DNA from 4 places in the Cupriavidus sp. C3SS-1 genome. Region 3 is predicted to be linked to each of the others. Evidence: predicted binding sites of a transcription regulator. Region 3 holds the regulator's gene; each other region holds the start of a gene.
The links. Region 3 encodes FNR, which switches genes on or off when oxygen is low (the NO sensors DNR and NnrR bind a similar motif). Its sites were predicted from a motif close to TTGATNNNNATCAA; they were not measured.
Positions count from the first base shown of each region.

Region 1 (5,493 bases), on a different replicon from region 3:
AGACTTGCGCGAGCGGGTCAGATGTCTCCGTTGGCGAATTGCTCCTGTCGCGCGCGGCGGACTTTGGCGCGGACCTGATTGTGATGGGGGCGTATGGGCATGGCCGGATGAGGGAGCTGGTCCTGGGTGGAGTCACGCGTGCGTTGCTCTCGTCGATGACGGTTCCGGTGCTGTTTTCACACTGAAGCCTCAGAACACCGGTGAGGGGCCCACGTCTCTTGGGGGAAGCGGTTCGAACGCGTCAGTTTTCATCCAGGTGAAACAGCGCGTGGAACCGACCGGCGATGGTCGCATCGGACCCTGGAAGTCGGCAGCGGCCGTACGCTGCAATCGTTGCCTTCGCTACGCGCATAGCGATTGATTGGCCGGCCACGCGTCCAACCAGTCCCCTTCAATGGCAACAGCATCGAACCCTACATCCGCTATCAGCGCTTGCGTGATCTGTCCACGATTCGGTAGAAGTCGGCGGTGCCGTGAGTGGCCTCACCGAGCAGACGGACTGTTCTCCTGAGCGCAGAGGGCATAGGGGCTCCATAAGAGGCTTGCTGTCAGGCGGCCTCGGCGCGCGCTTCGTGCGCTGGCATGCGCTCGAGCAGCGTATCCAGCGTTGGCCGATCGACTACCTCCTTGTCGAGCAGCAATTGCGCCAGGGCGTCAAGCATCGGACGCTGGGCGAACAAGGTCTTGCGGGTCCGTTCGGCGGCCTCGGCCAGAATCAGGCGAATTTCTTCGTCAATGATTTGTGCCGTGCGCTCGCTGTACTCCCGGTCAGCCCGGGGCAGCGCGGGGCCGATCGGCATCAGGCTGCTGCCGGCGCGTTCATAGCAAGGCAGTCCAAGCGAATTGCTCATGCCGTACTGCGTCACCATCTGGCGGGCCATGTCGGTGGCACGCTCCAGGTCATTCTGGGCGCCGGTGGAGACATCGTCGAAGACAATCTCTTCGGCCATACGCCCGCCCAGCAACACATCAAGCCTGTCAAGCAGTTCGCTGCGCCGGAGCAGGTAGCGGTCCTCCGCCGGAGTCTGCTGTGTATAGCCGAGCGCGCCTACGCCACGCGGGATGATGGAGATGCGCGATACCCTGTCGGCATGCGCGCGGCTTTCCGCGAGCAGTGCGTGGCCTGCCTCGTGGTAGGCAATGGTCTGCTTTTCCAGCGCGATCATGACGCGATTGCGCTTTTCGAGGCCGCCGATGATGCGGTCGAGCGCCTCGTCGAAATCGGCCATTTCCACGGCGGCCTTGTTCTTGCGCGCGGCAAGCAAGGCCGCCTCGTTGACCAGGTTCGCGAGGTCCGCACCGGCGAAGCCGGGTGTGCGCGCGGCCAGGTCATGCAGAGCGACTTCAGGGGCGAGCGTGACATTGCGAGCATGGACGTGCAGGATCTGCTCGCGCCCCGCAAGGTCCGGGCGGTCAAGCACGATGTGGCGATCGAACCGGCCCGGCCGCAGGAGCGCTGCGTCAAGGATCTCCGGACGGTTGGTGGCGGCCATGATGATGACCCCTTTGTTGGTGTCGAAGCCGTCCATTTGCACGAGCAACTGGTTGAGCGTCTGTTCTCGCTCGTCCTGGCCGCCTGCCACGTTGAGGGTGCGGGTCTTTCCAAGCGCATCCAGCTCGTCGATGAAGATGATGCAGGGCGCCTTCTGTTCGGCCTGCGCAAACAGGTCCCTGACACGAGCAGCGCCAACACCGACAAACAGCTCGACAAACTCGGACCCGCTCATGCTGAAGAACGGCACACCGGCTTCGCCTGCAACCGCGCGCGCCAGCAACGTCTTGCCGGTGCCGGGGGCACCAAGCAGCAGCACCCCTTTGGGTATCTTGCCGCCTAGTCGTCGATAGCGTTGGGGCGACTTGAGGAAGTCGACCACTTCCATCAACTCTGCCTTGGCCTCGTCGATGCCGGCGACGTCAGCGAATGTGACGCCGGTCTGCTGCTGCAGATAGATCTTCGCCTTGCTCTTGCCAATTTCGAGCAAGCCGCCCCTGCCCCCGCCCATGCGCTTGATCACCAGGGTCCAGATTCCGAGGAAGACCAGCGCCGGTACGATCCACGAAAGGACTGCGCCAATCCACTTGCTGTCGGCTTCACCCGCGTACCGGACATGTGCGGCGTCCAGATCTGACAAAAGGTTGGGGTCATTGATGCGTACGGTAGTGAACGCGTGCTCGGCGCGTCCTGACTTCTGCAGCGCCGCGGCTTGGTCGCGGGGCAGAATGGCTTCCAGCCCGGCTGCGACGACAGTGCCGCTGATTTCGGTTTCTCCAACGCTGGCGGTGCGGACCTTTTCGGCTTTGAGCAGCGCCTTGAAGTCGCTGTAAGCCAGCGTCTGGATACTGGCGGCACCGATGTAGAACTGCAGAATCAGTATCGCTACGGTTGTGAGAATCAGGTACCAAAGCGAGAACTCGGTTTGCTGGCGTTCCATGGTTCGATTGGCGGTAGGGACTGACCTCGACAGGTTGCTGCTTCGTCAAACATAGTGCCGGCCACCGGGCCAGGGTTGATCGGCGTCAACGGCCGCGGAAAGGGCGGAACACGCCATGGCCATGCGTTGGGAAGCCCGGGATACCGGCCGCGCGGAATTTGCGATGACGACGGGCGAAGTTTCGGCCCCGCGAGTCCGCGCAAGCCGAGGTGCCTGGTGGACCTGCGCGAGCCCGCTTACGTGCTCGGCTGCACACATGTAGTGGAAAGCGGAGCCGAGTTGATACGAGAATCCTGATTTGCCGGCCGCGGCCCGGCAAGCGCGCTTCGACTGCGCGCGATCCCGCTGCGGAACTGGTAGCAGGTTGACGCTTGTCAACCCCACCTCCTCGAGGATGCCTAAATTTACCGTGAGCGAACGTTCTGGCCGGGCGCATGGCTCCGATCCAAAAAAGGATCTCCGCATGCACGAAACGTCCCGACTTCCACTGACCGACCGGCACCTGCTTCTTCTGCTGGTGGTGAACGAGCCCGGCAGAAGCACCGATCCGTTTCAAGCTCAGGATAAGGAGCGAGCATGAACTACAGCAGCATTCTGGTCCATCTGGATCGCAGCAGGCATACGACGACCCGGCTGGCGCTGGCGACCCAACTGGCGAGCTCCCATGATTGTCCGTTGATCGGCCTCCTGGGCAGCTTCATTCCCGATCCCGCATGGTTCTACCTGATGGACAACGCCGCCGACTATATAGAAAGGGACAGGCAGGGTCGCAAGCTGGTCGGGGAACGTATCCGGCACCAGTTCCAGGAAATGACAAAGTCTCTTGGCGCAGGCGTGGAATGGCGGGCAGCCGAGCACGATGTGCTTTCCACGGTGCTGCGCGAGTCGCGCGAGGCCGGCCTGATTGTCGCTGGCCAGTATGACGCCAATGGCGAAGAAGGCCCGCTTGCGGCCCAGGTTCTTGAGGCGTTGCTGCTGGAAAGCGGGCGGCCGGTAATCGTGGTGCCGTGTGACGGGCAGTTCGAGACAACAGGAGCGCGGGTGATGGTGGCATGGAATGGCAGCCGTGAAGCGGCACGGGCCTTGCATGACGCGCTGCCGCTCATTGGCGGAGCGGCGGCACGCATACTGTGTGCCCCGACTGCTGCCAAGGAAGCACGTACGGACGCCACGCCGGTCGCCCATGCGGTGCGGGTCCTGGAGCGACACGGCGTGACGGTGGAGGTCGAGCACGGGCCGGGCGGTTCGGACCTGACTATCGGTGAATTGCTGTTGTCCCGTGCCGCCGACTTCGATGCCGACCTGATCGTGATGGGTGCCTACGGCCATGGGCGCATGCGGGAGCTTGTGCTTGGCGGCGTCACGCGCACATTGCTGTCGTCCATGACGGTGCCCGTATTGTTCTCGCATTGAGATTCGGATCGGCACGGCGGTGCCGAAACGTGGATCGCGGATGTCCCGGTGACGGCGCCCTTCGGTTCAGTCATGCAGAAGGAGAAGGCAAATGTACACAAGGATTCTGGTGGCGATAGACGGGAGTCGCTGCAGCGATCTCGGCCTGGACGAAGCCATTGGTCTGGCCGCGGCGAGCGGTGCGGAGCTTGACATCGTGCATATCGTCGACGGCGGATACGAAGAGCCGGACGTCCGTGCGGGGCTGGTCCGTGCAGGGCACCGGCTTCTGGCCGAGGCGCAGGCGAAGGCGGCGTCGAAGCAAGTGCGCAGCCAGGCAATCCTGGCCGACCAGATCCTCGCGCTCGGCGATCTCGGCAAACAGGTCCAGCAGATTGCGGAAGAGCGTGGCGCCCAGATCGTGGTAGCCGGTACGCATGGCCGCTCGGGTATCGGTCGTGCATTGATGGGAAGCGTCGCGGAAAGCCTCCTGCGCCACGGCAGCTTGCCCGTATTGCTGGTCAAGGCAGGCGGGCATGGCGGTGCGGCGTCCTGATTCCGGTTCGGGCGCCTCGGGCGCCCACGACCGGCGCCGCGGACGCGTTGCGCCGCGCATGCAGTCGGCTACGACGAAAGCATCCATGGCGCCGCCCCGGGCCAGCGCAACCAGTACGGCCGATGCGATGGGTGTGCTACCGGCAAGGGACGAAGACCGGGGCGCGGCGCTGGATGTGGTGGACCGTGTCTCCGAGATGTGCTTTGGCTTGTTCATGGCCCTGACATTTGTCGGCGCGGTCTCGTCGGCGAGTGCCGGCGCGGGCGCGAGCAGGACCATGCTGCATGCCGCGCTGGGCTGCAACCTGGCGTGGGGGCTCGTGGATGCGGTCATGTATCTCGTCCGTACCATCGCCGGAAGAGGGCAGCGGCTCACGCTCGCCATGGCCATCAAGCATGCGCACGACCGGCCGACCGCCATCCGCCTTATTCGCGACGCGCTTCCGCCCGGCATGAAGACACTGGCCACAGACGCGGAGCTGGAGGCCATTCGCGCGAGACTTGCCGCTGCGGGCTTGCCGGCGCGCCCGCGCCTGCATTGGGCCGATCTGCGTGGTGCCGTGCACATCTTCTGCATCGTGGTCTTGAGCACGTTTCCCGTGGCACTGCCTTTCGTGCTGATGAGCGATGTGCCGGGTGCGTTGCTGGTCTCGCGTGTGTTGACGCTTGGCATGCTGTTTCTCGGCGGCGCGGCGCTTGGTCACTACGCGGGGTTCGGGGCCATGCCGGCCGGATTGGGCATGACGGCTCTGGGTGTGGCCCTGACCATGGCGGTCATCGCGCTGGGCGGTTGACTGTGCGGATCCGCCCGCTGCTGGCAGCCATGTTTGCCGCGGGAGCGGCACAGGCCCAGACCCCAGGCCCGCCTGCCGGGCCGGCTACCGGTTTGGACACACCTGACCCGTGGAGCTTCTCGGCAGCGGCCTACTGGAACTTGCCCCGCCAGGGCGCGAGCTACGCCAGCGGCATTTTCAGCGCAGACCACGGCCAGCTTCACCTCGAGGCGAGAGTCAACTATGAAGCCATGCATTCGCAGTCGGCATTCATCGGCTGGACGTTCTCGGGAGGCGAAAAAATTCGTGTCAGCGCCACGCCCATTATCGGCGCGGTCGCC
Region 1 is NZ_CP172700.1:95,959-101,451, forward strand. It holds partial or broken gene ACIGJC_RS16425 (universal stress protein) at 1-185, shown strand, start outside; gene ftsH (ATP-dependent zinc metalloprotease FtsH) at 549-2,432, opposite strand; gene ACIGJC_RS16435 (universal stress protein) at 3,009-3,845, shown strand; gene ACIGJC_RS16440 (universal stress protein) at 3,937-4,380, shown strand; gene ACIGJC_RS16445 (hypothetical protein) at 4,508-5,173, shown strand; gene ACIGJC_RS16450 (hypothetical protein) at 5,266-5,493, shown strand, end outside.
Region 1: ACIGJC_RS16435 (universal stress protein) is a predicted target of FNR. The motif match lies at 2,797-2,810, and genes of this name have one in related genera.

Region 2 (5,493 bases), on a different replicon from region 3:
ACCCAGAAGGTGCCGTCGGCCATGCGCTTGATGCCGGAGTGGCCCTGCGCAGGCTGGCCGCGGAACGGCAGCGACACGCCGGTCGGCCGGCCGTTCGACTTGCCCTCTACGGTGCCGGGGGCATCGGCGCGCTGTGCGGTGGTGAACTTGCCGCTGAGCTGCAGGTCGGCCGGCGCGTCTTTCGGCACAGGCAGGTAGCTCTGGGCTGGCAGCACCGCATGGCCGGCGAGCGTGGCAGGGTAGGCGGTCTGCGCCTGCAGCGACGGCGACAGCGCAAGGCAGGCCAACATGATGGCGCTGGCCAGGATGGTTTGACGGAACATCAGGCGGGCTCCTTGCCGGATTTGTCGTTCAGCGCGGCACCCGCCGCACTGGCAAAAGCGCCCATTCTGGCCGTCGAATTTGACAAATTTGTGATGCCGCCGCCTCTGGTATCCGACCGTTCTGCTTCTATTTCCCGCCGTAGCGGCCCACCACGCTGGCGCCGCCGCGCGCATGCCCCTTCAGTGCTGCCATGAGTTCGTCACGCGTCAGGCCCGCGGGCAGCGCGCCTGGCTTCAGATCGGTCGCGACCACCGTCACGATGTAATGGTGCGGGACATCGCCAGGGGGCGGGCAAGGTCCCCGGTATGTGGCCTCGCCGGCAATGTTCTTGCCGACGGTGATGCCCGGGCCATCTTTCTGCCCCTCGCCCTGCTGGAGGTGGCCGCGGTCCGCCGCGATGTTGTAGGCGACCCAGTGCGAGACCCCCAGGCCCATCGCGCCATCGGGGTCGAACATGAAGATCGCCACGGAGCGCGTGCCTGGCGGCAATCCGGACCACGCGATCGGGGGCGATACGCCCTGGCCGCCGCAGTCTGGCTGGCCGCCACCATGCGCCGCGGGAATGGCAGCGTTCTCGGAAAATGCGCTCGACGACACGGTCATCGGTGCGGCGCTGACGATCGATGCGCAGGCCAGGCCGAGTGCCGCCGAGGCGGATAACAGTAATGGCTTTGCTTTCATGGAAGGGTCCTGTTCGAGGTTGACGGGTCAAGCTGGACGACTGCCCCTGATTCCACGGTAGGTCGGTTTCGAAGGGATGCCCAGCCTCCGGCATCCCGGCCAGGGCCAGCACGCCTGTGAAGGATCGCGCCAGGCACTGTGCGCAAGGCCGCCGCTAGCGGACGGACTCGGCATGGCTGCCCGCGCCAAAGCGCTTGCGCAACGCGCGGTTCGCGTTGACGAGGTGGCCTTCGGAGACTTCGACCACACCGCGCAAGTAATCTTCGCTGGCATCGAGCAGGGCCGCGTACATGTCGCGGCACAAATTTCGCGCCGTGCGGCCCGGCCAGTCCGCGGGAAGCATTGGCTCGGGCAGGTTGGGGTCGCGCAACAGCACGCGGCGGTATTCGTGCAGCAGCAGGGTGCGCACGAAAAACGCATCGGCCGGCAACATGCCGTGTGCGTCGGCCAGCACCGGCGAGAAGCGGCGCAGCAGCGCCTGCCACGCGGAGGCCACGTCGCCGAGCTTGAAAGTCTGGTGCATCAGCGTCTGCAGCGGGCGGATCGAGAATGCCTCCAGACTGGTCGCTTCCATGATCGCCACGAAATCCTGCGCCTGCGCGGCGCGGAGGATCTCGCCCAGCGAGCCCGCGTCGGCATTCGGGTGCGCATACACGCCCGGGGCGATCGCGCCGAAGCCCTCCCACAGCAGTTCGCGCTTGAGCCGCTGGCGGATCGTCGCGCGCGCGTCGCCACGCACCAGCGCCAGCGTCCAGCGGCCGTCCCAGTCGGGCGCGTCGCCGGCATAGATGCGCTTGCCGGCATGAACGCAGCGCTGCAAGCCGGCCTCCGACAAGCCGTAGTAGCTGCGTCGCCCGATCCGCGTGGCATCGAGCCAGTCATCGGCCGCCAGCCGGAACGTGGCGGTGCGCACCAGCCGGTCATTGATGCCGAACGGCGCGGCGAGGCGGATCAGGCTGCCCAGCCATAGCGCCTGCGGCCGTGGCGCCACTACATCGCCGAACAGTGTCACCAGCATGGAATTGGCCCCGAGCTTGAGGCCACGCGCAAGCCGCACGACCTGCGGGGAAACAGGGTCCATCTCCGATCGGGGGGCCATGCCTGCACCTTAAAGTGATACACAAGCGTCGATTGTTTGAATCAAATTGTATCACTATGATCCACTGCAACCGAATGATTTGACGCAGGTCAAGACCCTACAGATCGGAGTACGGCATGTACGCACAGTTGGTGGAAACCGGGGCAACCAGGCTCCGCGCGATGGAAGAGATGGACCCGCAGGAACGCGAGTTCCAGGCGCGCGTGGACGCCGGCATCAAGATCGAAGCCAAGGACTGGATGCCCGAGGCTTACCGCAAGACCCTGATCCGCCAGATCTCGCAGCACGCGCATTCCGAGATCGTCGGCCAGCTGCCGGAAGGCAACTGGGTCACGCGTGCCCCGACGCTCGAACGCAAGGCCGTGCTGCTGGCCAAGATCCAGGACGAAGCCGGCCACGGCCTCTACCTGTACAGCGCCGCCGAAACGCTGGGCGTGTCGCGCGACGCGTTGCTGGGCGACCTGCACTCCGGCAAGGCCAAGTATTCGAGCATCTTCAACTACCCGACGCTGAGCTGGGCGGATATCGGCGCCATCGGCTGGCTGGTCGATGGCTCGGCCATCATCAACCAGGTGCCGCTGTGCCGCTGCTCGTTCGGGCCCTATGCGCGTGCCATGGTGCGCGTGTGCAAGGAAGAGTCGTTCCACCAGCGCCAGGGCTACGACATCCTGCTCAAGCTGTGCCAGGGCACGGCGGAGCAGAAGCAGATGGCGCAGGACGCGCTGAACCGCTGGTGGTGGCCGGCGCTGATGATGTTCGGCCCATCCGATGCCGATTCGCCCAACAGCGCGCAATCGATGCAATGGCGCATCAAGCTGTTCTCCAACGACGAGCTGCGCCAGAAGATGGTGGACCAGACCGTGCCGCAGGCCGAGCACCTCGGCCTGACCGTTCCCGATCCGGACCTGAAGTGGAACGAGGAGCGCGGCCACTACGATTTCGGCGCCATCGACTGGGACGAGTTCTACAACGTGGTGCGCGGCAATGGCCCGTGCAACCGCGACCGCCTGCGCACCCGCGTCAAGGCCTGGGACGACGGCGCCTGGTTCCGTGAAGCGCTGGTGGCCCACGCCGACAAGCAAGCGCGCGCCGCCGCCTGAGCATTCCGGCGCCACGGCGCCGGCCAACCCCGCAAACCTGACAGGAGAGTTGCCATGAAAGAGTGGCCGCTTTGGGAGATATTTATCCGCAGCCAGCACGGCCTGGCCCACAAGCATGTGGGCAGCCTGCACGCGCCGGACGGCGAAATGGCGATCAACCATGCGCGTGACGTCTACACGCGCCGCAACGAGGGCGTGAGCGTCTGGGTGGTGAAGGCCGCCGACGTGGTCGCCAGCAGCCCTGGCGACAAGGGCCCGCTGTTCGAGCCCGCCAACAGCAAGGTCTACCGTCACCCCACCTTCTTCCCGATGCCGGAAGAGGTCAAGCACATCTGATTCCAGGCGCGAGGACGCATCCACCATGGACCCACACAAGTTCGAATACCTGCAGCGCCTGGGCGATACCACGCTGGTGCTCGGCCAGCGCCTGTCGGAATGGTGCGGCCGCGGCCCCGCGCTGGAAGAAGACATCGCGCTCACCAATGTGGCGCTGGACCTGATCGGGCAGACCCGCCTGTGGCTCGGCTACGCGGCCGAAGTGGAAGGCGAGGGCCGCAGCGCCGACCAGCTTGCCTACCTGCGCGACGCCCACCAGTTCCGCAACCTGCTGCTGGTCGAGCAGCCCAACGGCAGCTACGCCGATACGCTGGCGCGGCAGTTCCTGTTCGATACGTGGCACTACTTCGTGCTGGAGCGGCTGCAGTATTCGACCGATGCACGTATTGCCGAGATCGCCGCCAAGTCGCTGAAAGAGGTGACCTACCACGTGCGCCGCAGCGCCGACCTGGTGGTGCGCCTGGGCGATGGCACGGAAGAAAGCCATCGCCGCATGCAGAATGCCATCGATGACTTGTGGATGTTCACCGGCGAACTGTTCGAGTCCGATGCCGTGGATTCAGCACTGGTCGCGCAGGGCGTTGCGGTGGACCCGGCCACGCTGGTCGAGCCGTGGCTGCGCCACGTGAGCGAGGTGCTGGAAGACGCTACGTTGCGCCTCCCGGCCGGCGGATGGTCGCAGTCCGGTGGTCGCCACGGCCGCCATACCGAACACCTCGGCTACCTGCTGGCCGAGATGCAGTTCCTGCAGCGCGCCTATCCCGGCGCGCAGTGGTGAGCGCCATGTCCGCGCAAGTGCTGGAACGCGCCAGCGTGGCGCAGGTCTGGGCCTGGCTTGAGCAGGTGCCGGACCCCGAGATCCCGGTGATCTCCGTGGTGGATCTGGGCATCGTCCGCGACGTGGCCTGGATCGACGAGACCTGCATTATCACCATCACGCCGACCTACTCGGGCTGCCCGGCCATGACCGTGATCCGAGACGATATCGAACGCGTGTTGGCCGCGCAGGGCGTTGGCCACGTTCGCGTGCAGACGCGCCTGGCGCCGGCCTGGACCACCGACTGGATGAGCGCGCGCGGCAAGGCCAGCCTGTCCGGCTACGGCATCGCGCCGCCCGCCCAGCAGGTGGTCGACATCAGCGGCATCAGCCGCAAGGCGTCGCCGGCACTGGTGGTCGCGTGCCCGCACTGTGGCTCTCGCCATACCCGCCTGGTCAGCCAGTTCGGCTCGACCGCCTGCAAGGCCCTGTACCGCTGCGGCGACTGCAAGGAATCGTTCGACTACTTCAAGGCGCATTGAGCCGCATCGAGCCAGGAGCCCGAAATGAGCAAATTCCATGAACTGACCGTCGCCAGCGTGACGCGCGAAACGCGCGATGCCGTGGCGGTGACCTTCGCCGTCCCTGACGATCTGGCCGATACCTACCGCTACGTGCAGGGCCAGCACCTGACGCTGCGCGCCGGCATCGGCGGCGAGGACGTGCGCCGCTCGTACTCGATCTGCTCCGCGGTGCAGGACCGGCGCCTGCGCGTGGCCATCAAGCGCGTGGAGGGCGGCATGTTCTCGAACTGGGCCAACGATGCGCTGCAACCCGGCATGACGCTCGACGTCATGCCGCCATCCGGGCATTTCCACGTGCCGCTGTCAGAAACGCACAGCAAGCACTACGTTGCCTTTGCCGCGGGCAGCGGCATCACGCCGATGCTGTCGATCATCAAGACCACGCTGATGACCGAGCCGGACAGCCGCTTCACGCTGTTCTACGGCAACCGGGCATCATCCTCGGTGCTGTTCAAGGAAGAACTCGAAGACCTGAAGGACAGCTACCTGGAGCGCTTCAACCTGGCTTTCGTGCTGAGCCGCGAGCAACTCGACATCGACCTGTTCAACGGCCGCATCGACGGCGACAAGGTGCGCGCGCTGCTGCGCCACTGGGTGCGCCCCCAGGACATC
Region 2 is NZ_CP172700.1:1,792,394-1,797,886, reverse strand. It holds gene ACIGJC_RS24345 (esterase-like activity of phytase family protein) at 1-323, opposite strand, end outside; gene ACIGJC_RS24340 (YbhB/YbcL family Raf kinase inhibitor-like protein) at 451-1,005, opposite strand; gene paaX (phenylacetic acid degradation operon negative regulatory protein PaaX) at 1,160-2,104, opposite strand; gene paaA (1,2-phenylacetyl-CoA epoxidase subunit PaaA) at 2,221-3,204, shown strand; gene paaB (1,2-phenylacetyl-CoA epoxidase subunit PaaB) at 3,259-3,540, shown strand; gene paaC (1,2-phenylacetyl-CoA epoxidase subunit PaaC) at 3,566-4,318, shown strand; gene paaD (1,2-phenylacetyl-CoA epoxidase subunit PaaD) at 4,324-4,839, shown strand; gene paaE (1,2-phenylacetyl-CoA epoxidase subunit PaaE) at 4,864-5,493, shown strand, end outside.
Region 2: paaA (1,2-phenylacetyl-CoA epoxidase subunit PaaA) is a predicted target of FNR. The motif match lies at 2,184-2,197, and genes of this name have one in related genera.

Region 3 (5,493 bases):
GTATCGTCGCCGGATGAATTGCCGCCGTCCTGGTTGCCCGGCGCGCTTTCGGCATGGAAGCCATTTGCCTCGGTCACAGCCGACGCGAGATCTGCCACCTGCATGGCGTCGGCGCTGGCCTGCGCGACGGCCCCAGCCTCGTCAGGAGGTTCGTCGCCAGCAGCCGGCTTGGCGGCATCGGACGACTCACCGGCCGGCGTAACCGGCTCCGGCTCAGGGAAGGCCTCTTCGTCGCCAGCCACCGGCAGCGCCGTTGCCATCTCTTCAAAATCGATCGCCTGCTGATCCAGTAGCGCCGCCTGCGATTGCGCCTGGGCGTCTTCGAGCGGAGGCAGTTCGTCCAGCGTACGCAAACCCAGATCGTCCAGGAATGCCTTGGTGGTCGCATAGAGTGCCGGTCGCCCCGGTACATCGCGGTGGCCGATGACCTCGATCCAGCTGCGGTCTTCCAGTTTCTTGACCACCTCCGTGCTAACCGTCACGCCACGGATTTCCTCTATGTCACCACGCGTTACCGGCTGACGATAAGCAATGATCGCCAACGTTTCCATGACGGCCCGCGAATACTTGGGGGGCTTCTCGGGATTGAGGCGATCGAGGTATTCCCGCATCTCAGGCCGGCTCTGGAAACGCCAGCCGCTGGCCAGTGCCACCAACTCGACCCCACGCTGGCGCCAGTCCTGGCGCAACTCATCAAGCAGGACCCGAACAGTGTCCGCGCCGACATCGTCTGCAAACAGACGGCGCAGGTCGCTCACGCGCAAGGGCTCCTGCGCACAGATCAGCGCAGTCTCGAGGACGATCTTCGCCTCTTGGGTATTCATGTTGGGTGTGCAGCCTGTCTTTGCACCTGCTCAGGGACGAATCCGGAGCCCTGGACATTGTGGATTTAACGGTGCGATTGCCACCGCCATCTCATCGCGCAGCAAACCCGAAAGCGTTTCGCTTCGAGACCGTGCACCTTCTTTTGCTTCGATTTGCCGGGTGTGTTCCGGCAGGAGATTGCCCGGTCACCGGCAAGTACCAGTGCACGAACCTCTTGCACGCGCCCACATGGGCGGACATGGCTTCCGGCGAACGTCCGCCTGGGCCGCAAGAAAAACGAATATCGGGATCAGGGCCAGCAATGACCGCACCACGGTCGCAGAGCCAGCCGGACTTTTGAACAGATATTATGAACCGGATGGACTGCGGAAGGGTTCGGCGCCGAAATGTCGGCTTGCCCGAAACTCCGGACGCCCTTTTTTTGGAAGGGCTGCCAGGCGCCGCTCGGAAACACGCCGCGCGATACCGCAATGCAGGCGATTGTATGGCATTCCCGCATCCGCCTGCAACCACCGCGCACTCCCGCGCCTTCACGGTGGCGTCAAAACACCAGGCAAAAACCATGCTCGGCCAGCGAATGTGGCAATAGCACCGCTCGACCGATTCCCAGGCCGCCGAAGACCATGACCGCCAATCCAGCTCCCATCCTGACGCAACGGCGGCGAGCCCAAGCGCGCAGCAGCCCCGAAAAGCTGGATAGCGCCAGCAAATTCGGTAACGTGCCAAGCCCGAAGGCGCCCATTACCAGTGCACCCGAGGGCGCATTACCGGCCAGTAACGCGAGGGCAAGCGCACCATAGACCATGCCACAGGGCACGAGCCCCCACGCCAAGCCCATGCCGTAGCGGCGCACCAGACCACCGCCTCTCGCCGCCGTGGCCGGAGTTTTGCGGCGAAGCCGGCCGAAGCTTCCGGCAACGGCGGTCCCCGCGCGCGCGCCGAACCGTTCCAGCCACACGATGGAAAACGCTTCGCCGCGTAGCAGGCGCCAGCCAGATACCAGCAGCAAGGCACTCCCGGCGCCAAATAGCCAGCGCTGAACCGGCAGGTAATCCTGGCGCCAGGCCGTCGCCCCCACCGCTCCAAGGATCGCACCGAGCAGCATGTAGGTGGAAATCCTGCCCACATGCATCACCAGCAACTCCAGGAGCCAGTCTTGGGGGCGCCGCACCACGGCAATCGGCACGTCCGCGGCGCGCTGCTCGACTGCGAGGGCAACGCCACCGCACATGGCAGCGCAATGAAAGCCCCCCAGCAAGGCAAGCATGAAAACACTGAGAAGCACACCAAAAGTCAATTGCAACTCCCTACCGCATCACATCGCGCGTTAAAATGCATGCATTGCGCCCTCGCCGCTCATTCCTTGCAGGTTCCAATTGCTAACATCCATCCCCGTCACCGAGATGTCGCCCCGTTGCTCCACTTGCGGCATGGGGCAACTGTGCCTGCCGGTGGGCATGAGCCAGCAGGATCTGCAAAAGATGGATACCCTGGTGCAAGAGCGCGTCCGTGTCCACAAGGGCGAAACCCTGTACCGCATGGGCGATCCGCTGACTGCGGTTTTTGCCATTCGCTTCGGCACCCTGAAGACGCATGTCACCACGGAAGACGGCCGCTCGCAAATCACCGGCTTCCATTTGCCTGGCGAAGTGGTCGGCCTCGACGGCCTGGGTGAAATGCAGCACGCCTCGGATGCCACCGCGCTTGAAGACACGGAAGTATGCGTCGTACGCATGGCCGATCTTCAGACGCTGTCCATGGATCTGCCATCGCTGCAGCAGCAGTTCCTGCGACTGATGGGGAAGGAAATATCGCATGATCAGCTCATGCTCGTCACGCTGGGGTCCATGCGTGCCGAAGAGCGACTTGCCGCGTTCCTGATCAACCTGTCAGAACGTCTGTCCGCACGCGGGTATTCGTCGACCGAGTTCGTCATGCGCATGAGCCGGGAAGAAATCGGCAGCTATCTCGGATTGAAGCTCGAAACGGTCAGCCGCCTGTTCTCACGATTCGCCGAGGCGGGCCTGATCCAGATCCGTCAACGCCACGTCAAGCTCGTCGACATGGAAGGCATCAAGCAAGTCTACAGCCGCTCCTGCTGAGGCCGTCTGACCGCCTTGCCTGGCAAGACGGTCCGCTTCAGCCCAATCACTCCAGCTCGTCCGTTTCGCTGAGCTTCGTCGGCATGGTATAGAGCGTCAATCCGCTGGACAACGCGCAGAATACCCAGGCCAGCAAGAACCCGATCGTATAAATGGCCTCGCGCGAGGCCTCGATCGGGTGGCCGAAGAAATTCAGATCTCCGGGATCCACCACCGAAAACACGGTTGCCGTGGCCACCCCGGCCATCAGGAACGCCGGCCACAGTACCCACATCAGCCAGCGCAGCCTCATGGCCGCCTCGCTTGCGGTGCCTTGGCACTGCCCGGGACCCCTTCTGCTTTCTCGACGACCAGGCCGTGCCGGGACACACCTTCGACTACCGGCCGGTCAGGATGGGTGGAAGCCAGCCAGATGGTTACGCCGCAAGCCACTATGGCCAGCAACGGGCCGCTCATCAGAAGCCACGGCCACGGCTCCTTCCACCACGGATTGCTTTCTTGCATCGTCTTGCCTCCTTCGTCGGCGCCTCACCGAGGCGCTCGCGGTTGGTACGGCGCAGCGCCGATGCGCTGCACCGCCCTTAGCATCACAAATTGCGCGGCACGATGAAACTGGTAGATTGCCTGATTTGCGCACTACCTTGCCCCGAACCTTCGCTTGTCACCGTCACGCTGATCTTGTGCGTACCCTGCGCGGCATCGTCGATCGGCACGCGAATCCGGATCGGCACCAGCTTGTTCGACGTCGGCGCCAGGGCCTTCGCGTCGGGATCGTACTCGACCGTCAGGTTCTTCAGATCGTCGCTTTCGGCCTGCACGCTGATGCGCATGGGTGCCTCGGTGGTGTTGATCAGCTGCAGTCGATAGACGTTCTCAATCCAGCGTCCATCCACCTCACGCCCCAACGCCCCGCGATCGCGGATGATGTCGACCTTCAACGGCGTGCGCAGCGCTAGCGACACCACGAAACCCGCTACCATCACCATCCAGATGACCGAGTAGATGATGGTCCGCGGCCGCACGAGCCGCTTGCGCGCCACCGCGGCTGACAGCGCCTTGCGCATGGCGTTCTCGGACGTGTACCGGATCAGCCCACGCGGGTAGTCCATCTTGTCCATGACCTGATTGCAGGCATCGATGCAGGCGCCGCAACCAATGCACTCGTACTGCAGCCCGTCACGGATATCAATGCCTGTCGGACACACCTGCACGCAAATGCTGCAGTTGACGCAGTCGCCAAGCCCTGCCTGATGATGATCCACCTTGCGCGACCGGCTCCCGCGCGGCTCGCCGCGCCCGACGTCGTAGGTGACCACGTAGGTGTCGCGGTCAACCATCACGCTCTGGAATCGCGCATACGGGCACATATACTTGCACACCTGCTCGCGCATGAAGCCCGCATTGCCCCATGTCGCGAAGGCGTAAAAGAGCATCCAGAACGCCTGCCACGGCCCCAGCGAGAAGCTCAGGACCTGACCGCCAAGCTCGCGTATCGGCGCGAAGTAGCCAATGAACGTGAAGCCCGTCCATAGCGCGACCAGTAGCCACAGCGAGTGCTTGGTCGCCTTCAGGCGAAATTTGCGCAAACTCCACGGATCGCCGTCCAGACGGATCCGCGCGAAGCGGTCACCTTCGACATGCCGTTCGATCCACATGAATATTTCGGTGTAGACCGTCTGTGGACACGCGTAGCCACAGAAGAGCCGCCCCGCAATGGCCGTGAACAGGAACAGCGCCAGCGCGGAGATCACCAGCAGGACGGCAAGATAGATGACATCCTGCGGCCAAAGCACCAGTCCGAAGATATAGAACTTGCGGGCGCCAAGGTCGAACAGCACGGCCTGTCTGCCATTCCATTGCAGCCAGGGCGTGCCGTAGTAGATGAGCTGGGTCAGGAGTACCATCCAGACCCGCCAGTTGGAGAACGCGCCCGTCACCGAGCGCGGGTAGATCTTGCGTCGAACCTCGTAGAGCGTTTCGTCGGAGGTTTCGACAGGCGACGACGCCGGCCCTTGCGGGCCGGCCGTGCGGGCCAGAGGTTCTGTCCCGGGGGCGTTCATGCGCGCGCTCCTTCAGACGCCATGGCGCACCCCGTGCCTGAGTCGGTGATCATTGCCCTGAGCCTCCGGTATTGGAAAGCCCCCAGACATAGGCCGTCAGCATGCGGATACGCTCGGGAGTCAGGATCTCTTCGTGCGCGGGCATGTGGTTGTTGTGACCCTTCAGGATGGCCTCGACAATACTGCCTTCCGAACTGCCATACAGCCACACGTTATCGGACAGGTTGGGCGCGCCGAGTGCCTGATTGCCCTTGCCGGTCGCACCATGGCACGCAGCACAGGTGGACTTGAACGTGCTCTCGCCGCGCGATGCCCGGATCGGGTCGAACGACAGGCCCGACAGCGATCGCACATACTGCGCCACATCCGCTGCGAGCTTGCCGTCGATGGTCGAGGCAAACGACGGCATCACGCCATTGCGGCCCTTCGTGATGGTCTGCTGGATCGTCTCGGGTTCACCGCCATAGAGCCAGTCGTGGTCCGTCAGGTTCGGAAAGCCGCGGCTG
Region 3 is NZ_CP172699.1:1,921,785-1,927,277, forward strand. It holds gene scpB (SMC-Scp complex subunit ScpB) at 1-824, opposite strand, end outside; gene ACIGJC_RS08905 (sulfite exporter TauE/SafE family protein) at 1,367-2,122, opposite strand; gene fnr (fumarate/nitrate reduction transcriptional regulator Fnr) at 2,202-2,927, shown strand; gene ACIGJC_RS08915 (hypothetical protein) at 2,974-3,219, opposite strand; gene ACIGJC_RS08920 (FixH family protein) at 3,216-3,431, opposite strand; gene ccoG (cytochrome c oxidase accessory protein CcoG) at 3,515-4,987, opposite strand; gene ccoP (cytochrome-c oxidase, cbb3-type subunit III) at 5,037-5,493, opposite strand, start outside.

Region 4 (5,493 bases), on a different replicon from region 3:
ATATCAAGATCCACCCGATGGCGCTGGTCTTGTATGACTCCCTCAAGGACGAGGCAGCGAAGCGAACCATTGCCGAATTGACGGCCGCTTACGACAGCAAGACAGAGTATTTTGTAAGCCGGCTCGCGCGTGGACTGGGGAGGATTGCCGCCGTGCAATATCCGCGGCCCGTGATCGTCCGCATGAGCGATTTCAAGACCAACGAGTATGCCCGGCTGATCGGTGGAGCGGAGTTCGAACCTTTGGAGGAGAATCCCATGCTCGGATTTCGCGGCGCCTCACGGTACTACTCGCCGCGCTATCGGGATGGCTTCGCCCTGGAATGTCAGGCAATTGCCCGCCTGCGCAAGCAGATGGGATTCAGCAATGTCATTGTCATGATTCCATTCTGCCGGTCTGTGAAAGAAGCCGACCTTGTGCTGGAGGTCATGGCGGACAACGGCATCGTACGGCACAAAGACGGCCTGGAAGTCTACGTCATGTGCGAGATTCCATCCAACGTCATCCTGGCAAAGGCTTTCGCCAAACGCTTCGACGGCTTCTCGATTGGCAGCAACGATCTGACGCAGCTGGTGCTCGGCGTGGATCGTGACTCGGCCGATCTTGCCGGCTTGTTCGACGAAGAAGACGAGGCGGTTAAATCGATGATCCGGAGTGTCATTGCGGCGGCCCACGAGGCAGGAGTGCACGTAGGCTTGTGCGGCCAGGCTCCGAGCGACCACCCTGGATTCGCTGGATTCCTGGTCGAATGCGGCATTGATTCCGTTTCCGTCACTCCTGACAGTTTCATCGCAGTCAAACGCGACGTTGCAAGCGCTGAAGCCGCCATGGCGGCCAGGCGAATGGGCGGCGTCGAGGGTGACACACTTTGACAGTCGGCTCCGGGCGCAGCCGGCACTTCGGACTTCCATCCATATATACGGGGCAGGCAAATGCAGATTCTAGAAGAACTTAACATCGGAATATCATCGCTGTTGGCTGCGCTATTGGCGACGCTGTTGGCGGCGGGTTGCGCAACGCCGACGAAATCGGCGGAAGACCTAGTTCAGATTATGGAGCAGCGCGGCATTCCCTACGCTTGCGCCAGGGACGATGAAGCCAGTAAGCGGGCCATGCAGGAAGTCGCGGATCGCTTTAATGTCCGACTCAGCATGGTAGATGCGAGCAGCGGCAGACCCCTTAGCGGGGTAGCTGTTGTCGTGGCCAGCGTCGATGGCAAACCGGTGCTGCGCATTGTGGCCAGCGGTCCACTGTTATACATGCGACTCAAGCCAGGCGCTTACCGGCTCACGGCGGGATTCCAAGGCCGCGATCAGATACGAGACATCGTGGTGGCTAACCAGGCACTGGACATGTCATTCCGATTCCAGGTGAATAAGCTGGAAGATGACTGGCTCCTTTGCAAAAATGCTGTGTGCCCTTGCCGCTAGAACAGGGGCCGACGCTGGACCGCTCATGCGTGCTCAGCAGTTCCGGTTCGATCCGCAGCGCTGGCGAGGGCTTGAGATGACATTTGGCGATGCAAGCCTCGACACACAGGAGCTGGCGCCATGACTCACACGTTGCTATCGCCCATGGGGGGGCTTGATCAAACCGAACAGGCAGCCAAACGGATTCGCCAACGCGTCGGCGAATTCATTCCCCAAATTGGCATAATCCTTGGCTCTGGACTCGGTGATCTGGCGCAAGCAATCGAGAATGCCATCGTGATTCCATATGCGGAACTGGCGGGATTCCCGCAATGCCTGGTGGAAGGCCACGCTGGTGAACTCGTTCTCGGCCGGTTGCGCGGGGTGGATGTCATGTGCATGCGCGGCCGGCAGCATTTCTATGAAGGACATGGAACGACGGGAATGACGCAGGCGGTCCGTACAATGAAACGGATGGGATGCGACCGGCTAATCGTGACAAGTGCAGCAGGCTCGCTGCGCCCCGGCGTGGGACCTGGCCGCCTGGTAGCGATCACGGACCACATCAATCTGCAACCGGGCAATCCATTGATCGGTCCCAACGATGACCAGATTGGCCCTCGTCTCTTTCCCATGGCGAACGCATATGACGCTAACTTGCGTCAAGAGTTGCACGCTGCCGCGCAGGTGCTTGGACTGCCGTGGGCCGAGGGAGTGTACGTGGCCTTCAGTGGCCCGGCATTCGAGACCCCTGCGGAGATCCGAATGATGCAGGCCATTGGTGGCGACGTTGTGGGGATGTCGACAGTTCCAGAGGTAATCAGCGCAAGGCATTGTGGCCTGCGGGTGCTTGCCATTGCTTCCATCACCAACCTCGCCGAGGGAATCGGGAATGAAGTCCTGTCTCACGAGATGACGTTGCAGTACGCGACGATGGCCTTGCCCGACCTGCAGCGACTGATATTCGGCTGGCTCGACCAACAGGCATCGTCGGGCCGTTTCACAAGGTCAACGCAAGGACCAAGCCCGTCCGGCGGTTAACAACTCAGCGTCAGAATGCGATCTCGGCTTGGATAGCAGGCTGTTGAAAAGCACGTAATGAAGGGCGCATAGCCACTCAAACCGGAAAGGGCTGCAGCAAACGAAAGGCAGCAGGCTAGAGGCTGGGCCCCGATACCAAAGGTGGATGTCGACGTCGTTCGGTCAGCGAGCGTGCGCGCCCTGTATTTCTGCAAATGCAGATTGGCATGAGTGAAGCACCTGTAAGTTCTTCCAGTACAGATCCAGGAGTTTCTTTGCCGTAGAGCAATCGCATTCCATACGCGTTCCATGCTTGGATATGCCGTACCATTCGGCAAATCTGCGCCTTGCACTCCTCAATATTGAGGTCGATCACCACAGCGAGCGGGTCTGGTGTGGCAACCCATTGAGAACCCTGCTGTTCGCGAGGCGTTTACCCCTACACCGACTAGATGATCCCCAACACGAAAAGCTTTGAACGACATCGACGTGCCCTTGCCGAGGGTGCATATCGTAGAGCCGAAGGTAAGGGTCGCGTCAAAAGCGTTCTTTCCAGTGGGGCGAGGTCTGGCCGAACCGCTGAATGTGCAATCGTCAACATTCGCCTAAGCGGGGAACCGGAAGTGGCCGCTATGCAGAACGATGCTATGGGCGCCGTTCATCTCGAACATGCTACGGGCAACGTTCTCGATGGCCTCGCGATGGACCGAGAAGGCGGACGCCAGGTCTTCATAGAGATACGACCTGGCACCGAAATGGTCTTCCAGCGGCTCCGCCGTAATCTCGAATGTTGCGGCGGCGCCGTCGAACAGGCCGCGCACTGCAGGCCGGGACCCGCCGGGCAATAAGCTGGTACGGGATCCGGAAAGCCAATCTGGCTCATGCAGCAATCCTGCTCGCGGTGAATCCTGATCATTCCGCGTTCCTGCGAATATCAGAAGGCTAGATGCAGGGGCACAGCAGGACTTGACGCGTATCAAGCCGGAAGAGGACCGTGCGCCACCATCGCGAGTCTTGACGTGCGACAACCGCGCTGATGCACTGCGATCTACATTGCAAATATCGATTCAATGCTGATGTATCGGACCGTGTAATAGGAGATTGCCCTATGGACTACGCGACCATACTGGTTCATCTGGATGCCAGCCGCCGCATGCACCAGCGGTTGCACATCGCCATCATGCTGGCGCGGGACTTTCACGCAACGCTGGTAGGATTTTTCGCGATCGGCCATGCGGATTCCCGTTCAATCCGCTACCTTGCCGATGGAGACCGCCTCCTGGCTTCCTTTCATGAATGGCACCAGCGCACCGGCGAGGTGGCACGGCATTCGTTCCTCGGCGCCACGGACGAGTTGCCGATTCCGACGGAGTGGCATGCGCCGGAGGGTGCCGGGGCCGACAGCGTGGTCGCACAGGCCCATACGGCCGACCTGCTGGTGTTGGGACAGCACGATCCTTCTGACAAGGATGCCTTCGCCGGACATCACTTCGTCGAGTCCGTGGTGCTGCAATGCGGCCGCCCGGTGCTGGTCGTGCCCTATGAGGGGGTGTTTCCGCATCCGGGGAAGAATGTCCTGGTCGCATGGAATGGGAGCCGCGAGGCCGCCCGAGCCATTCACGATGCACTGCCATTTCTGCGGGCTGCGCAATCCGTCGATGTGGTCTCATGGAACCAGCCGGACAGGGCGCTCAATCCATGGCTCTCGCCACCGCGCTTTGCGATCGAATGGCTGGCCCGGCATCAAGTGCAGGCCAAGCTTCACGACCTCACTGCGGCAAGCGGTGACGATATAGGGCAGATGCTGCTGTCATTCGCCGCGGATCAGGGCTCGGACATGATCGTCATGGGCGCCTACGGACACGGCAGGATGCGCGAGCTTGTGCTCGGCGGCGTGACGCGTACGCTCCTCGAGTCGATGACCGTGCCGGTAATGCTGTCGCATTGATTGTTTGACGGGCATGGACATGGCCATGAGCCCATCCACTATGTGGCGAACCTGGCAGGCAACGTGCGGGACGCCCGTGCTCATTGGCGCCGCACGCGCGCACGACCTGCATCCCTGTCGATACCGACGCCCGTGGCGTGGCGGGCGCAAGAAATTGGGTATCGACGTGCAGGCACAGCAAGAAAGAAGGGCGCTCCACATCAGCAGGGACCGGACAGCCACCTGCAACCGCGCGAATGAAGCCGGTGCCTCAGACCGAAGGCGGTATGCCGTTGCTGACCGCGCTTCACAAGCGCCGGTCCACCCGCAGCTTTGCGCAGCGTCCGCTGGACGAGGCGCTGCTGTCTACGTTGTTGTGGGCGGCATTTGGCATCAACCGGATAGACTCCGGCTTGCGCACCGCACCCTCTGCCCGCAACTGGCAGGAGATCGACGTGTACGTTGCCTTGCCGGATGGCCTCTACATGCTGGAACCGCCAGCCTGGCGCCTCAGGCTCGTGACCGGCGAAGACCTCCGCGCGGCCACTGGCCTGCAAGACTATGTATCGGCTGCGCCGCTCAACCTCGTCTATGTCAGCAGGCTGTCGAGGTTGGACGAGACTGACAAGCCGCTGCGTCAGTTCTATACCGCCCTGGATACCGGCTACATCAGCCAGAACGTGTACCTGTTCTGTGCCGCATCGGGCCTCGCGACGGTGGCGCGGGGGCTGCTGGACCGGCGCGCGCTCTCAAAGGCAATGCGGCTGGACCCCGACCAACGCGTTGTCCTCGCCCAAAGTGTGGGATTTCCTGGGTGACCCATCGAGCGCCGCAGAAGGAGAAAAGCATGCCGTTCATCGACAGGGGGGATGCCGCCAGGCAACTGGCGAAGGCGTTGCGCCGATACGCTGGCAAGCATCCGCTCGTGCTGGCCGTCCCGCGTGGGGCCGTCCCGATGGGCGCGATCATTGCTCAAGCGCTCGGGGCGGAGTTCGACATCGTGCTCGTACGCAAGCTTGGCGCACCGGGGAATCCAGAACTTGCCATCGGCGCTGTGGACGAGAGCGGCTGGACGTATCTGACTCCCCATGCTGCGATGTATGGTGCTGACAGCGTATTCGTTGACCGCGAACGCGC
Region 4 is NZ_CP172701.1:424,737-430,229, reverse strand. It holds gene ppsA (phosphoenolpyruvate synthase) at 1-872, shown strand, start outside; gene ACIGJC_RS30610 (carboxypeptidase regulatory-like domain-containing protein) at 933-1,430, shown strand; gene ACIGJC_RS30605 (purine-nucleoside phosphorylase) at 1,551-2,450, shown strand; partial or broken gene ACIGJC_RS30600 (DUF1488 family protein) at 3,035-3,312, opposite strand; gene ACIGJC_RS30595 (universal stress protein) at 3,538-4,377, shown strand; gene ACIGJC_RS30590 (nitroreductase family protein) at 4,644-5,174, shown strand; gene ACIGJC_RS30585 (phosphoribosyltransferase) at 5,204-5,493, shown strand, end outside.
Region 4: ACIGJC_RS30595 (universal stress protein) is a predicted target of FNR. The motif match lies at 3,396-3,409, and genes of this name have one in related genera.